Regions from separate parts of the Streptomyces sp. NPDC091682 genome, predicted to be linked through region 2. Evidence: riboswitches for the same ligand, from Rfam matches in the RefSeq annotation. Region 2 holds a riboswitch; each other region holds the start of a gene.

Region 1 (3,248 bases), on a different contig from region 2:
CGTGGTACGCACGGGAAACACCATCGCCACGTTCTCCGAGCTCAGCATGGGCAAGGAAATCCTGGCGTTCCCCGTTGAGCTGGTAAGTCGGCAGGTGGAACGGCTGCGGGACGCTCAACGAGCCTGATCAAGCGAACCGACCGACCGACGGCTCCCCCCACGGCGCCGTCGGACAGTCGCGTTCGCCCAGGTCAGTCGGCCAGCGGCAGGTAGACCCGGCTGCCCGAGGCCGCGAACTCGGCGGACTTCTCCGCCATGCCCGCCTGGATCTCCTCCGCCTTCAGGTCGCCGCCGTGCTCACGGCGGATGTCCTGCGAGATCTTCATCGAGCAGAACTTCGGACCGCACATGGAGCAGAAGTGCGCGGTCTTGGCCGGCTCCGCCGGGAGGGTCTCGTCGTGGAACTCGCGTGCCGTGTCCGGGTCGAGGGCCAGGTTGAACTGGTCCTCCCAGCGGAACTCGAACCGCGCGTCGGACAGGGCGTCGTCCCACTCCTGGGCGCCCGGGTGCCCCTTGGCCAGGTCCGCGGCGTGCGCCGCGATCTTGTACGTGATGACGCCGGTCTTGACGTCGTCGCGGTTGGGCAGGCCCAGGTGCTCCTTGGGCGTGACGTAGCAGAGCATCGCGGTGCCCCACCAGGCGATCATCGCGGCGCCGATGCCCGAGGTGATGTGGTCGTACGCGGGCGCGACGTCCGTGGTCAGCGGGCCGAGCGTGTAGAACGGCGCCTCCTCGCAGATCTCCTGCTGGAGGTCGATGTTCTCCTTGATCTTGTGCATCGGGACGTGGCCCGGGCCCTCGATCATCGTCTGGACGTTGTGGCGCTTGGCGATCGTGTTCAGCTCGCCCAGCGTCTTCAGCTCGGCGAACTGCGCCGCGTCGTTGGCATCCGCGATCGAACCGGGGCGCAGGCCGTCACCGAGGGAGTACGTGACGTCGTACGTCGCGAGGATCTCGCAGAGCTCCTCGAAGTTCGTGTAGAGGAAGTTCTCCTTGTGGTGCGCCAGGCACCACGCGGCCATGATCGAGCCACCGCGCGAGACGATGCCGGTCTTGCGGCGGGCGGTCAGCGGCACGTAGGGGAGGAGCACGCCGGCGTGGACCGTCATGTAGTCGACGCCCTGCTCGGCCTGTTCGATGACCGTGTCCTTGTAGATCTCCCAGGTCAGGTCCTCGGCGCGGCCGTCGACCTTCTCCAGCGCCTGGTAGAGCGGGACGGTGCCGATCGGAACGGGCGAGTTGCGCAGCACCCACTCGCGGGTGGTGTGGATGTTGCGGCCGGTCGAGAGGTCCATGACCGTGTCGGCGCCCCACTTGGTCGCCCAGGTCATCTTGTCGACCTCCTCCTCAATGGAGGAGGTGACCGCGGAATTGCCGATGTTGGCGTTGACCTTCACCAGGAACCGCTTGCCGATGATCATCGGCTCGATCTCGGGGTGGTTCACGTTCGCCGGAAGCACGGCGCGACCTGCGGCGATCTCCTCGCGGACGACCTCGGGGGAGACGTTCTCGCGGATCGCGACGTACTCCATCTCCGGGGTGATCTCGCCGCGGCGGGCATACGCGAGCTGCGTGACGGCGGCGCCGCCGCGACCGCGGCGGGGCTGGCGGGGGCGGCCCGGGAAGACCGCGTCGAGGTTCTTGAGGCCGCCGCGCGGCGAGGTGTGCTTGATGCCGTCGTCCTCGGGGCGCACGGGGCGACCCGCGTACTCCTCGGTGTCCCCGCGGCTGATAATCCAGTTCTCGCGCAGTGGCGCGAGGCCGCGGCGGACGTCGGTCTCGATCTGCGGGTCGGTGTACGGACCGGACGTGTCGTAGAGCGTCACGTCCTTGCCGTTGGTGAGGTGGACCTGGCGAACCGGCACCCGGAGGTCGGGGCGGGAGCCCGCCAGGTATCCCTTGTGCCAGCCGGGCTGGCGCTCGGTCTGGCCGTCGGCGTCCTGGCTGACGGCAGGCGTGCGTGCGTCCTGAATGGTCATGAGACCTGATCTCCCTACGCCGGCATTACCCGGTAACAGGTTCGGCGGTCGACGCAGCCTCTTCCCGTACGCATCGGTGATGCCCGTACGGTGATCAGCGTCCTCTCAGCCCGGTGCTCCGAGCTCCCGCGTTGTGCAAAGGTGCCCCCACGCTAGCGTCATCCATGGCGTGCTGAACAGTGGGCCCCCTCATCTCTTGCGATGATCTGCTGGTGACGCCCTCGCCGCAGCCCCCCATCGAGCACACTGAGCCCCATGGCCACAACGGCCACGCGCATGCGGGCCCCGGACCGTCCGACGGGCACTCCGACAGACACTCCGACGGGCACTCCGGCGGTGGCTCGGACGGGCAACCCCCGGGTCCACCCCACAACCACGGCCACGGCCACAGTCATGGCCACGGCCCGGCGGCCCCCGTCTCGAAGCACCTGCGCAAGGTCATCGCGGCCGTACTGATCCCCTTCGCCGTGGCCGTCTTCGTCGGCATGGTGGTGCTCTGGCCGGGCGGCGCCCCCGGCCACGAGCGCACGGGGGTGGGATTCGACCGGCAGACCCAGCAGGGCGTGGTCGTGTCGATCGAACAGGTCGACTGCAAGTCCGTGAACGCCGCGCAGGTACCGACGACCGGAACTCCCACTGCCCCCGGGGGCAGTGGGGCCCAGGCCGCGCCGACCGGTGAGTGCAAGAAGGCCACCGTCGAGGTCACCAGCGGCCCGGACAAGGGCCGCACCTTCGTGGAGGTCGTCCAGCCGGGCGCGCCGCGGCAGTTGGAGGACGGCCAGGAGGTGGTGGTGGCGTACGCACCGGACGCCCCCCGTGACCTGCAGTACTCGGTGATCGACGTGAACCGCAAGCTCCCGATGGCGCTGCTGGCCGGCATCTTCGCCGTCGCGGTCGTCGTCGTCGGGCGGATGCGCGGGCTGTTCGCGCTGATCGCGCTGGTGGTCAGCTTCGGCGTGCTGACCCTCTTCATCCTCCCGGCCATCCTGCAGGGTTCGAATCCGCTGGTCGTCGCGGTGGTCGGGGCGAGCGCCATCATGCTGATCGCGCTCTACATGTGCCACGGACTGACCGCCCGTACCTCGGTGGCCGTCCTCGGCACCCTGGTTTCGCTGCTCCTGATCGGGCTGCTCGGCTCGGGGTTCATCGACTGGGCGTTCCTCAGCGGCAACACCGACGACAACACCGGGCTGATCCACGGGCTGTACCCGGACATCGACATGAGCGGTTTGCTGCTCGCAGGCGTGATCATCGGATCGCTGGGCGTAC
Region 2 (3,248 bases):
TTTGCGTCAATCTCGGTCACGGAGACAAGCCTGCCATCTCGACTCGGCCGCCGGTACCTGAGCAGCCCCGTCCGGGTCGCGGTCCGTGCCGGGGCTCCGCTCCGGACCCCGCGCCCCGAACGCCGGCGGGGCCGCATTTCAGCCCGTCCGGCGATTGAGGACCGGGTCCGGGCGGAGCCCGGGAAGCGGAGAAGGGGCGGGGCGGGGACGGGCTCCGCGCGGCGGCACCCGCACCCCCCGCACCCCGCCCGTCAGGCCGTGGCCGATTTCAGCGGGGTGCCGGGGTCGGAGACCTTGGCGGGGTCCAGCGGGACCGCCGCCTCGATCAGGCGGCGGCCCTGCGCCAGGTCGCGCGGACGACCCACGGCCAGGACGGCGACCAGCGCCCCGTCGCGCAGCCAGCACACCGACCAGGCGGGTCCGGCCGGGTCCCCGCGCAGGAGCAGGGAGTCGGCCCCGCCGTGGTGTCCGGCGTACTGCACGAAGCGTCCGAACTGCTCCGACCAGAAGTACGGCACCGGGTCGTAGACCTGGGCCGGCTCCCCGGCCAGGATGTTCGCCGCGACCGCCTTCGGCCCCTGGAGCGCGTTGTCCCAGTGGTGTACGAGCAGCCGCGTCCCGTACCGCCCGGACGGGAAGGAGGCGCAGTCGCCGACCGCGTACACCCCGGGCAGCGAGGTCCGCAGGTACGCGTCGGCGGTGACCGAGCCGTCGGGGCCGAGGTCCACGCCGGTCCCGGCCAGCCATCCGGTGGCGGGGCGGGCGCCGATGCCCACCACCACCGCGCCGGCGGGCAGGATCCGCCCGTCCGCCAGCAGGACCCGCCCCTCCTCGATCCCGGCGACCTTCGCCCCGGTGATCAGCTCCGCGCCCGCCTCCCGGTACCAGCGCGCCATCGGCTCGGTGACTTCGGCGGGCAGCGCCCCCGCCAGCACCCGGTCCGCCGCCTCGACCACGGTGACCTCGCAGCCCGCCTCCCGGGCGGCCGTGGCGAACTCGGCGCCGATCCAGCCCGCCCCGACGACCACGGCCCGGGGCGAGGCGGCCAGCACCGGGCGCAGCCGGGCCGCGTCGTCCAGGGTGCGCAGCAGGTGGACGCCCGGGACGCCTTCGGTCCCGGGAAGGGTGAGCGGCTGCGCGCCGGTCGCCAGGACGAGGATCCCGTAGGGGACCGGTCCCGCCCCGGTGTCCAGCTCGTGGACGGCGGCGCGCAGTCCGGTGACCTCGACGCCGAGCCTGAGGTCGATGTCGAGGCCCTCGAAGTCCACGTCGAAGGCGGAGTCCTCGGCCTTGCCGAGGAGGACCGCCTTGGACAGCGGGGGCCGGTCGTAGGGCTGGTGGGGTTCGGCTCCCAGCAGGGTCACGGGGCCGGTGAAGCCCTGTTCGCGCAGGGCCACGGCGGTCTGCACCCCGGCCATTCCGGCGCCGACGATCACGACGCCGCGCTGATTCTGTTCCGTCTGCTCGCTCACGCCGCCACCCTAATCATCTGACGCTCCGTCAGGAATAGGTGCCGCCTTACTCGCCATCCACCGCCGGGTTAGTCTGGCCACCGTACCTATCGCGGGAGTCCGGCGCACCGGGCTGAGAGGGAGGCTGGCCGGCCTCCGACCGTACGAACCTGATCCGGATCATGCCGGCGAAGGGAGGGGCTGGACGCCCATGCACGCATCCCGAACACCTCGGAAGGGATCCGACGTCCTCGTCATCGGGGGCGGAATCATCGGCCTGGTCACCGCCTGGCGGGCCGCCGCGCGCGGACTGCGCACCGTACTCGTCGACCCCGCACCCGGCGGCGGCGCCGCCCAGGTCGCGGCCGGCATGCTCGCCCCCGTCACCGAACTGCACTACGGCGAGGAAGCCCTGCTGGGGCTCGGCCTCGCCTCCGCCGCGCGCTATCCGCAGTTCGCCGCCGAGCTCGCCGAAGCCAGCGGCGGCATGGACATCGGCTACCGCGCCTGTGGCACCCTCGCCGTCGCCCTCGACGCCGACGACCGCCTCCACCTGCGCGAACTGCACGCCCTGCAGCGCCGCTGCGGCCTGGAGTCCGAGTGGCTCACCGGCCGCGAGTGCCGCCGCCTGGAGCCCATGCTCGCCCCGGGCGTACGCGGCGGCCTGCGCGTCGACGGCGACCACCAGGTCGACCCCCGCCGGCTCGCGGCCGCCCTGCTGGCCGCCTGCGAACGCGCCGGCGTGACCCTCCACCGGGCCGGCGCGGAACGGCTCCTCACCACCACCGACCGGGCGACCGGTGCCCTCCTCGACGACGGCACGGAACTGCTCGCCGACCAGGTGGTCCTCGCCGCCGGCTCGTTCACCGGCCGGCTGGCGGGCGTACCGACGGAGGTCGTGGCCCCCGTACGGCCGGTCAAGGGACAGGTCCTGAGGCTCACGGTGCCGGCGGCGTACGCGCCGTTCCTGTCGCGGACCGTACGGGCCGTCGTCCGCGGCAGCCACGTCTACCTGGTGCCGCGCGAGAACGGCGAGCTCGTCATCGGTGCCACCAGCGAGGAACTCGGCTGGGACACCACCGTCACCGCGGGCGGGGTCTACGAACTCCTGCGCGACGCCCACGAACTGGTCCCCGGCATCACCGAACTCCCGCTCACCGAGACCCGGGCGGGGCTGCGCCCCGGATCCCCCGACAACGCCCCGCTGCTCGGCCCGACCGAGCTGCCCGGCCTGCACCTGGCCACCGGGCACTACCGCAACGGGGTGCTGCTGACCCCGCTCACCGGCGAGGTCCTCGCCGAACTGCTGGCCACCGGCGAACTGCCTGAGATCGCGCGCCCCTTCACCCCCCGCCGGTTCTCCGCCGCACGTCAGGAGTCGTACGCATGACCATCTCCGTCAACGGCGAGCCGCGCGAGGTCGCGGCCGGCGCCACCCTCGACACGGTGGTCGCCACCCTGACCGCCGCGCCCTCCGGCGTCGCCGCCGCGCTCAACGAGACCGTGGTCCCGCGCGGACAGTGGCCGGCCACCGTCGTGGGCGACGGCGACCGGGTCGAGATCCTGACCGCGGTACAGGGGGGCTGACCGACGTGGCGGACGACCTCTTCACCCTGGGCGGCCGGACCTTCACCTCCCGCCTGATCATGGGCACGGGCGGGGCCCCCAGCCTGGACGTGCTGGAACGCGCCCTCGTCGCGTCCGGCACCGAACTCACCACGGTCGCGATGCGCCGGCTGGACCCCACGGTCCAGGGCTCCGTCCTGTCCGTGCTGACCAAGCTCGGCATCTCGGTCC
Region 3 (3,248 bases), on a different contig from region 2:
GCGCGGCCGGTGCGTGGTGCGGCCCGGATCGACCAACCGCAGCGCGGTCTCGCGCTTGCGCACGGTCCAGGCGTGCACGGCGAGGATCGCGCCGATGGCGGCGAACTGCACCATCGTCAGGACGGCCGCCGTCGGCAGGTCCAGGAGCTGCGCGGTCTGCCGGTAGACCTCCACCTCGAGGGTGGAGTACGCGGGCCCGCCGAGGATCAGTACGACGCCGAAGGAGCTGAAGGTGAACAGGAACACCATCAGTGCGGCGGCGGCCACCGCCGGGGCGAGCGCGGGCAGCGTCACCCGCCGCCAGGCGGCGAACCGCCCGGCGCCCAGCACCCGGGCGGCCTCTTCCTGGCGCGGGTCCAGTTGGGCCCACAGCCCGCCGACCGTGCGGACGACAACGGCGTAGTTGAAGAAGACGTGCGCGAGCAGGATCGCCCAGACGGTGGTGTCGAGCCGGACGCCCACCAGTTCGTCCAACAGTCCGCCCCGCCCCAGCAGCGCGAGGAACGCGGTGCCCACCACCACGGTCGGCAGCACGAAGGGAACGGTCACCACGGCGCGCAGCAGCTGCTTGCCCGGGAACTCGAAGCGCGCGAAGACGTACGCGGCGGGGAGCGCGATCAGCAGGGTGAGCAGGGTGGAGGCGAACGCCTGCCAGGTGGTGAACCAGAGCACGTCGGCGATGTCGGGCCGGGCCAGCACCTCCGCGAACCGGCCGAACTGCCACCCTTCGTCGGTCTTCAGGCCGCGCCCGACGATCGCGGTGACGGGGTAGGCGAAGAACAGCCCGAAGAAGGCGAGGGGGACGGCCATCAGGGCGAGCCGCACGACGGTCGCCCGCGCCCCCTCGCGGGGGCCGGAGCCGGGCGCGGCATCCCCCGACGCCGCGCCCGGCTCCTTGGTACCGCTTACTTCACGACGAGCGCGGTCCATGCCTTGACCCACTGCTCACGGTTCTTGGCGATGGTCTCCGGGGCAACGTTCTCCGGCTTCTCGACGACCACGCCGTGCTTGGTGAACAGCTCCGGCAGGACGGCGTCCTTCGTCACGGGGTTCACGAACATCTGGAGCGGCATGTCCTCCTGGAACTTCTTGCTGACCAGGAAGTCCACGAGGGCCTTGCCGCCCTCCTCGTTCTTGGCGCCCTTGAGCAGGCCCGCGAACTCGATCTGGCGGAAGCAGGTGCCGGTGGAGACGCCCGTGGGGGCCTCGGCCGGCTGGGGCTCGCCGTACAGGACCTCGACCGGCGGGCTGGAGGCGTAAGAGACGACCAGCGGGCGGTCGCCCTTGGCCTTCTTGCCGCCCGCGGATCCGGAGAAGCGCTCGTTGTAGGCCTGCTCCCAGCCGTCGACGACCTCGACGCCGTTGGCCTTCAGCTTGCTCCAGTAGTCCTTCCAGCCGTCCTCGCCGTACTTGCCGACGGAGGCGAGGAGGAAACCGAGACCGGGCGAGGAGGTCGCGGCGTTCTCGGTGACCAGCAGGTTCTTGTACTCCGGCTTGATCAGGTCGTCCAGCGTCTGCGGCGGGGCGATCTTCTTCTCGGCGAAGTACGCCTTGTCGTAGTTGACGCAGATGTCACCGGAGTCGATCGGGGTGACCCGGTGCTCCTTGTCGAGCACGTACTCGGGCTTCACCTCGGCCAGGCCCTTGGCCTCGTACGGCGTGAAGATGCCGTTGTCGAGGGCGCGCGAGAGGAGGGTGTTGTCCACGCCGAAGAACACGTCACCGCGCGGTGAGCCCTTGGTCAGGATCTCCTGGTTCAGCGCGGTGCCCGCGTCCCCGGACTTCAGCACCTTGACCGTGTAGCCGCTCTGCTGCTCGAACTCCTTGAGGACCGTGTCGGTCACGTTGAAGGAGTCGTGGGAGACGAGCGTGACGGTCTTGGACTTCGGGGCGTCGCTCGCGCCCGCGGGCTTGTCCTTGGTGTCGCCGCCGCCGCAGGCGCTGAGCGTGGTGACGCCCAGCGCGGCCGCGAGTGCGACGCCCGCCATCTTCTTCGTGGTGCTCATTGGTGAATTCCTCCTGGGATGTCCAGGAAGAGACGCGGCCCTGCCCGGCGCTCTGTAGGAGCGGACGCCGGGCAGGGCGCAACAGCAAGAGTGGTGACCGAACTTCCTACCCCGAATGACCGGGGCGAGGTTCAGAGGGTCTGCGGATGACGGATACCGCACTCTCAGCGCTGTGGCGCTCCCCTGTCGGAATATGAAATTGGTTCGGCCACAGGGTACCCCGTGGCCGAATCACATCGAACAGAAGCGGAATTTAGCGCTCCGAGGCGGCCAGCTGGCCGCACGCACCGTCGATCTCCTGACCCCGGGTGTCCCGTACGGTCACCGGCACGCCGTGCCGGGCGATGGCCTCCACGAAGGCCCTCTCGTCCTCGGGCCGCGAGGCGGTCCACTTGGAGCCCGGCGTCGGGTTGAGCGGGATGAGGTTGACGTGCACGCGCTTGCCCTTGAGCAGCTTGCCCAGGAGGTCACCGCGCCAGGCCTGGTCGTTGATGTCGCGGATCAGGGCGTACTCGATCGAGATCCGGCGGCCGGACTTCTCGGCGTACTCCCAGGCCGCGCCGAGCACCTCGCGGACGTTCCAGCGGGTGTTCACGGGGACGAGGGTGTCGCGCAGCTCGTCGTCGGGCGCGTGCAGCGAGACGGCGAGGCGGCACTTGAAGCCCTCGTCGGCGAAGCGCAGCATGGCCGGGACCAGGCCGACGGTGGAGACGGTGATGCCGCGCTGCGACAGGCCCAGGCCGTCGGGCTCCGGGTCGGTGAGCCGGCGGATGGCGCCGACCACGCGGTTGTAGTTGGCGAGCGGCTCGCCCATGCCCATGAAGACGATGTTCGACAGCCGCGCCGGGCCGCCGGGGACCTCGCCGTCGCGCAGCGCGCGCATGCCGTCGACGATCTGGTGCACGATCTCGGCGGTGGACAGGTTGCGGTCCAGGCCCGCCTGGCCGGTGGCGCAGAACGGGCAGTTCATGCCGCAGCCGGCCTGCGAGGAGATGCACATGGTGACCCGGTCGGGGTAGCGCATCAGCACGGACTCGACGAGCGTTCCGTCGTGCAGCTTCCACAGGGTCTTGCGGGTGGTGTCGTCGTCGCACGAGATGTGCCGGATGACGCTCATCAGGTCCGGCAGCAGCTCCTGCTGGAGCTTCTCCCGCGAGCCGGCCGGGATGTCGGTCCACTCGGCCGGGTCGTGCGCGTACCGGGCGAAGTAGTGCTGGGAGAGCTGCTTGGCCCGGAACGGCT

The links. A riboswitch is a leader RNA that binds a small molecule or an ion and turns the genes downstream of it on or off. The one in region 2 is predicted to bind thiamine pyrophosphate.
Region 1: another riboswitch for thiamine pyrophosphate. It lies ahead of thiC (phosphomethylpyrimidine synthase ThiC); the one in region 2 lies ahead of thiO (glycine oxidase ThiO).
Region 3: another riboswitch for thiamine pyrophosphate. It lies ahead of ACIQK6_RS17000 (thiamine ABC transporter substrate-binding protein); the one in region 2 lies ahead of thiO (glycine oxidase ThiO).

What each region holds. Positions count from the first base shown of each region.
Region 1 covers NZ_JBIVTH010000004.1:181,243-184,490, forward strand. The annotation lists gene ACIQK6_RS11465 (hypothetical protein) at 1-127, shown strand, start outside; gene thiC (phosphomethylpyrimidine synthase ThiC) at 192-1,979, opposite strand; TPP riboswitch at 1,974-2,119, opposite strand; gene ACIQK6_RS11475 (YibE/F family protein) at 2,192-3,248, shown strand, end outside.
Region 2 covers NZ_JBIVTH010000005.1:330,507-333,754, forward strand. The annotation lists gene ACIQK6_RS14610 (Rv2175c family DNA-binding protein) at 1-20, opposite strand, end outside; gene ACIQK6_RS14615 (NAD(P)/FAD-dependent oxidoreductase) at 252-1,472, opposite strand; TPP riboswitch at 1,554-1,665, shown strand; gene thiO (glycine oxidase ThiO) at 1,663-2,841, shown strand; gene thiS (sulfur carrier protein ThiS) at 2,838-3,038, shown strand; gene ACIQK6_RS14630 (thiazole synthase) at 3,044-3,248, shown strand, end outside.
Region 3 covers NZ_JBIVTH010000006.1:363,469-366,716, reverse strand. The annotation lists gene ACIQK6_RS17005 (iron ABC transporter permease) at 1-810, opposite strand, end outside; gene ACIQK6_RS17000 (thiamine ABC transporter substrate-binding protein) at 906-2,006, opposite strand; TPP riboswitch at 2,092-2,201, opposite strand; gene rlmN (23S rRNA (adenine(2503)-C(2))-methyltransferase RlmN) at 2,260-3,248, opposite strand, start outside.